One region of the Streptomyces sp. NPDC045022 genome, then DNA from elsewhere that is predicted to be linked to it. Evidence: riboswitches for the same ligand, from Rfam matches in the RefSeq annotation. Region 1 holds a riboswitch; the other holds the start of a gene.
What was found. Region 1 has a riboswitch for glycine ahead of gcvT (glycine cleavage system aminomethyltransferase GcvT). Riboswitches for the same ligand answer to the same signal wherever they lie in the genome.

Region 1 (3,172 bases):
CCCGCGAAGTGCGCCATGTCGACCCACAGGTACGCCTCGACCTCGTCGGCGATCCGGCGGAACTCGGCGAAGTCCAGCTGGCGGGGGTACGCCGACCAGCCCGCGATGATCACCTTCGGGCGGTGCTCCTTGGCGAGCCGCTCGACCTCGGCCATGTCGACCAGGCCGGTCTCGGCGTCCACGTGGTAGGCGACCACGTCGAACTGCTTGCCGGAGAAGTTCAGCCGCATCCCGTGGGTCAGGTGGCCGCCGTGCGCCAGGTCCAGGCCGAGGATGGTGTCCCCGGGCTGGGCCAGCGCGAACAGGGCCGCCTGGTTCGCGGACGCGCCGGAGTGGGGCTGCACATTGGCGTACTCGGCGCCGAACAGCTCCTTGATCCGGTCGATGGCGATCTGCTCGGCGACGTCGACGTGCTCGCAGCCGCCGTAGTAGCGGCGGCCCGGGTAGCCCTCGGCGTACTTGTTGGTGAGGACCGAGCCCTGCGCCTCCATCACCGCGAGCGGCGCGAAGTTCTCGGAGGCGATCATCTCCAGAGTGGACTGCTGGCGGTTCAGCTCGGCGTCGACCGCGGCGGCGATCTCCGGGTCCAGCTCGTGCAGGGGCGTGTTCAGGACAGTCATGGGGCTACGACTCCTCAGCCGGCGATGTGGGCGGCGTACTCGTCCGCGGAGAGCAGGTCGGCCGGCTCCTGGGTGACGCGTACCTTGAACAGCCAGCCGCCCTCGAAGGGGACGGAGTTCACCAGCGACGGGTCGTTGACGACGTCCTCGTTGATGTCGGTGATCTCGCCGGTGACCGGCGAGTACAGGTCGGAGACCGACTTCGTCGACTCCAGCTCACCGCAGGTCTCGCCCGCCTCGACGGTGGAGCCGACCTCGGGGAGCTGGGCGTAGACCACATCGCCGAGCGCGTTGGCCGCGAACTCGGTGATGCCGACCGTCGCGACGCCGTCCTCGGCGGCCGACAGCCACTCGTGCTCCTTGCTGTAGCGCAGCTGCTGGGGGTTGCTCATGGCCTGAATTCTCCTGTACGCGCGGGAGTGCTGGTGAAGGGGGGACTGCTGGAGCTGCTCGTGAGCAGGGGGAAGTGCGCACGGTCACGTCCTCGGGACGTTCCGCGCCCAGTGTCTACTTCTGGCGCTTGTAGAACGGCAGCGCCACGACCTCGTACGGCTCGTGGCTGCCCCGGATGTCCACACCGACGCCCTCGCTACCAGGAGCGGCGTGGGCCGCGTCGACGTAGGCCATGGCGATCGGCTTGCCCAGGGTGGGGGAGGGGGCGCCGGAGGTGACCTCGCCGATCACCTGGCCGCCCGCGACGACGGGGTACCCGGCGCGCGGCACCCGGCGGCCCTCGGCGGCCAGGCCGACCAGGACCCGGGGAGGCTCGGAAGCGGCGCGCTCAGCGGCCTCGGCGAGCGCCTCGCGCCCCACGAAGTCGCCCTCCTTCTCGAACTTGACCACCCGGCCGAGACCGGCGTCGAAGGGGGTCAGCTCCGTGGTCAGCTCGTGCCCGTACAGCGGCATGCCCGCCTCCAGGCGCAGCGTGTCCCGGCACGACAGGCCGCACGGGACCAGGCCGACGCCCTCGCCCGCCTTGGTCAGCGCCTGCCACAGCTCCACGGCGTGCTCCGGCTTCACGAACAGCTCGAAGCCGTCCTCGCCGGTGTAGCCGGTACGGGCGATCAGCGCGGGGACGCCGGCGACGGTACCGGGCAGGCCGGCGTAGTACTTCAGGCCGTCCAGGTCGGCGTCCGTGAGCGACTTCAGGATGCCGGGGGACTCCGGACCCTGGACCGCGATCAGCGCGTACGCGTCACGGTCGTCGCGCACCTCGGCGTCGAAGCCGGCGGCGCGCTCGCTCAGCGCGTCCAGCACCACCTGGGCGTTGGAGGCGTTGGCCACGACCATGTACTCGGTCTCGGCCAGCCGGTAGACGATGAGGTCGTCCAGGATGCCGCCGTCGGCCTGGCAGATCATGGTGTAGCGGGCGCGGCCGACGCCGACGGAGGCGATGTTGCCGACCAGGGCGAAGTTCAGGAAGGCGGCCGCCTCGGCGCCGGTGACGGTGATCTCGCCCATGTGGGAGAGGTCGAACAGGCCGGCCTTGGTCCGCACCGCGAGGTGCTCGTCGCGCTCGGAGCCGTAGCGCAGGGGCATGTCCCAGCCGGCGAAGTCGGTCATCGTCGCACCGAGCGAGCGATGCAGCGCGTCCAGGGCGGTGTGGCGCGGCTCAATGGGTTCGGTACTGCTCATCGGTCGGTCGTCTCCCAGGGCATGACGGGCGAGGAACGTTCCTCCCCATCTGTCATCGGAACCTGAGAGGTTCGCCATGACCGTCACAGGGACGACCACGGCTTGCACCTTGGGTGGAGCCACTGTCACAGCGGCCCGCTTTTCAGATGTGCCTCGCCCGCGCGGTAACGGGGCCTGAGAGATTCAAGGGAGGGACTTGCTCCTTCGGCGCCCCAGTGGCTGGGGACTCTCCCGCGCGGATTCAAGCGGCCGGTATGCAGTTGGCGGGGCCATCATTGCACGCCGCGCCCCCGCCCGTCAGGGCCCGCATCTGTAACCGACCTGTGGCCGTACGCGCACCGAACAGCCGACCCTGTCCCATTACCTTCTCTTTACATACAGCGGGCATGGGTATGACCGAGCCAACAGGGGGAGGACGATCACGGTGAAGAGGACCCCGGCGTATGCCGCCACCGCCACCGCCACCGCCACCACGACCGGCGTCGCGGTGCCGCAGCAGCCCTCCGCCCCCGCTCGCGAGCACTGCGCGAAGCACCCCGTCCCGGTCGTCCGCGATCTGCGCGACCGGGCCGGCCGCGGCCCTCGCGCCCTGGTCTTCGGCCCCCGTGACGTCGTCGTGGTCACCGGCCTGCCCGGCAGCGGCAAGTCCACGCTGATGGACCGCTCGGTCTCCGGCCGCCGCATCGACTCCCAGGACGCCCGCGACCGCTTCGCGGCCCGCGTGCCCCGTGGCCTGCCGTACGCGCTCTACCGCCCCCTGGTCCGCCTCGCGCACTACGCCGGACTGCGCCGCGCGCTGCGCACCGAGGAGGGTGTCGTCGTGCACGACTGCGGCACCCAGGCCTGGGTGCGCGCGTGGCTCGCCCGCGAGGCCCGCCGCCGCGGCGGCACCCTGCATCTGCTGCTGCTCGACGTCA
Region 2 (3,172 bases), on a different contig from region 1:
GCGTGCGGCCCGCCGAAGCCCATCGGCACGCCGAAGCGCTGGGTGGTGCCGACGGCGATGTCCGCGCCCAGCTCGCCCGGCGAGGTCAGCAGGGTAAGCGCCAGCAGATCGGCGGCGACGGTGACGACGGCGCCCAGCTCGTGCGCCTGGTCGATGACCGGCTTGATGTCCCGTACGGCACCCGAGGCGCCCGGGTACTGGATCAGCACGCCGTTGATCCCACGCTCGGCGATCCCCGCCGGAATGCCGTCGCTGAGGTCGGCGACGACGACCTCCACGCCGGTCGGCTCGGCGCGCGTCTCGATGACGGCGATGGTCTGCGGCAGCGCGTCCGCGTCGACCAGGAACAGGCCCTTCTTGTTCCTGCCCATGCGCCGGGACAGCGCCATCGCCTCGGCGGCGGCCGTGCCCTCGTCCAGCAGGGAGGCGCCGGAGGTGGGCAGGCCGGTCAGCTCGGCGACCACGGTCTGGAAGTTCAGCAGGGCCTCCAGGCGGCCCTGGGAGATCTCCGGCTGGTACGGCGTGTAGGCCGTGTACCAGGCAGGGTTCTCCATGACATTGCGCAGGATCACGGGCGGGGTGAAGGTGCCGTAGTAGCCGAGGCCGATCATCGAACCGAGGACCTGGTTGCGGTCGGCGAGCGAGCGCAGCTCGGCGAGCACCTCGGCCTCGGTGCGGGCGCCCGGCAGGTCCAGGGCGTCGGCGTTCTTGATCACATCCGGGACCGCGGCGGCGGTCAGCTCGTCGAGCGAGCCGTAACCGACCTGCGCGAGCATCTTGGCCCGCGCCTCCTGGTCGGGCCCGATGTGGCGCTGCTCGAAGGGGATGCCCTGCTCGAGCTCGGAGAGCGGAATGCGATGGGCGGTCATTGCGGAGGCCTCCTGGTCTGACGCGACCTGCGAGGGGCACCACGGCGCGGGTGCCCGAACGGCCTCCCCCTCTGTCATCTCGACCTGAGAGCTTCACCGGGCGCCCGAGGGTCCCGGCTTTCACCGTCGGTGAGAGCGGAAGCCGTCGACACCCGCTCTGCTTTCCAGAGTGACCTCGTCCGTGCGGTACGTGAGCCTGAGAGATTCCGGGGAGGATTTGCTCCTTCGGCGCCTCCGAGGTGGTCGGAGGACTCTCCCGCACGGGGTCAGCAGCCGCTGTCAGCCTACCAGCGAGGTCAACGCCTGAGCCTTCGAGTGGCCGCCTCCTGGAATGTGCTCTTTTGTAGTGCTTACGGATGAGTTGCGACCAAGTGGAGGGAGAGGGACCGTGCAGACCGACATCGATCCGCGCAACCTGATCGGCCGCAAGGCGTTCGACCGCAATGGCACCAAGATAGGCACCATCGACGAGGTGTATCTCGACGACGCGACCGGGGTACCCGAGTGGGCGGCCATACGCACCGGCCTGTTCTCCCGGGACGCCTTCGTCCCGCTCGAGCCGAGCGAAGTGATCGACGGTGCCCTCCGGGTCCCCTTCGACCGTGCCCTCATCAAGGACGCCCCCGACTTCGGCGTGGGCCGCCACCTCTCCCCCGAGCAGGAACTCCAGCTCTACCACCACTACGGTCTCGATCTGGCCCCACCGCCCCCGTTCCCCGACCACGACTTCGGCAGGCTGGCGGGCTCGGAGGAGGCCTGATCCCCGTCCGCAGCCTCCCGTCTCCCACCGGCCCCCTGATCCCCGTCCGCAGCCTGACTCCCCTCCGAAGGCCGCCCCCCGCCCCAGGCCGCACGCCCGCCCGAAGCCTGACTCCGGTCCATGCCGTCCGCGCGCGGCGGCATCTCCGGGCCACCAGCGGCGTCGCGGTGCCGCGCTTCCCCCGGGGCCGGGGGCGCAGCACCATGACGGTGACCAGTCGAGCTGTCGGGACCGGCGGGCGCGTGGGCGACGTCGGCCCCCTGCACCAACGGCAACGGCTCCACCGACTCCAGCGCGGGATCGTCGACGCGAAACGTCCGCACCCTCCCCGGCTCCGACTGCGGCGTCTCGAAGCGCACCGTGACCCGGCCCAGGCCGCTGCCCTGCACCCAGCCGTGGCCCCACTCGGCATGCCGCACGTCCTGCCCGGCACGCCACTGCCGCTCGGCGGGCTCCGGCTGCTCGGCCACGGCCTCGGGTGCGACGTCCTCGGCGAGGTCTCCCGCTGTCCGCTCGCCCGCCGCCTGCGCGAACAGATCCTCCTGGGTGTAGTCGGCGAGCCCGGTGACCCCCACGCCGAGCAGCCGCACCCCTCCCGTGGTGTCCACGGAGTCCAGCAGCCGCGCGGCTGCCTCCCTGATGACAGCCGGATCGTCCGTGGGCCCCCTGAGCGTCTCGGAGCGGGTGAGCGTCGAGAAGTCGTAGCGCCGTACCTTCAGCACGATGGTCCGCCCCGACAGCCCGGCGTCGCGCAGCCGCCGCACGCACCGGTCGGCGAGCCGCTGCACCTCCAGGCCGACCCGCAGCCGGTCGTGGATGTCCACGTCGTAGGTGTCCTCGACCGACACCGACTTCGCCTCCCGCTCGGCCACCACGGGCCGCTCGTCGCGGGCCAGTGCCATGGCGTACAGCGCGTGCCCGTGCGCCTTGCCGAGCAGCCGGACGAGTTCGTCCTCGCCCGCCTCGGCCAGCTCCTCGACGGTGTTGATCCCGGCCCTGCGCAGATGGTCCCCGGTGGCCGGCCCGACCCCCGGCAGGGTCCGCACCGGCATCGGCCCCAGCAGTGCCCGCTCGGACCCCGGCTCGATGAGCACGAGACCGTCCGGCTTGGCCTGCTCGGAGGCGATCTTCGCGAGCATCTTGGAGGCGGCGAGCCCCACCGACCCGGTGAGTCCCGTGACCGCCCGGATGTCCGCGCGCAGCTTCTCCCCGGCCAGCCGCGCCGACTCCTCGTCCCAGGCCGCCGCCCCGGCCTCCAGGTCCACGAACGCCTCGTCCAGGCTGAGCGGCTCGACCAGCGGCGACAGCTCCCGCAGCAGCGCCATCACCTGCTCGCTGATCGACCGGTACAGGGCGAACCGCGGCACCAGATACGCGGCGTTCGGTGCCAGCCGGCGCGCCTGGGCCATGGGCATCGCCGAGTGGACCCCGAAGACGCGTGCCTGGTACGACGCGGTGGCCACCACCCCGCGCGGTCCGAGCCCGCCCACGACGACCGCCTTGCCGCGCAGGCTCGGCTTGGACGCCTGCTCCACCGAGGCGA

Region 2: it holds a riboswitch for glycine, as region 1 does, so the genes downstream of both, gcvP (aminomethyl-transferring glycine dehydrogenase) here and gcvT (glycine cleavage system aminomethyltransferase GcvT) in region 1, are expected to answer to the same signal.

What each region holds. Positions count from the first base shown of each region.
Region 1 is NZ_JBWKIR010000023.1:45,558-48,729, forward strand. Features, by position in the region: gene glyA (serine hydroxymethyltransferase) at 1-620, opposite strand, end outside; gene gcvH (glycine cleavage system protein GcvH) at 635-1,012, opposite strand; gene gcvT (glycine cleavage system aminomethyltransferase GcvT) at 1,128-2,255, opposite strand; glycine riboswitch at 2,295-2,407, opposite strand; glycine riboswitch at 2,408-2,499, opposite strand; gene AC07C1_RS31240 (AAA family ATPase) at 2,680-3,172, shown strand, end outside.
Region 2 is NZ_JBWKIR010000022.1:9,118-12,289, reverse strand. Features, by position in the region: gene gcvP (aminomethyl-transferring glycine dehydrogenase) at 1-869, opposite strand, end outside; glycine riboswitch at 1,044-1,138, opposite strand; gene AC07C1_RS30445 (PRC-barrel domain-containing protein) at 1,258-1,629, shown strand; gene AC07C1_RS30440 (DNA polymerase IV) at 1,551-3,172, opposite strand, start outside.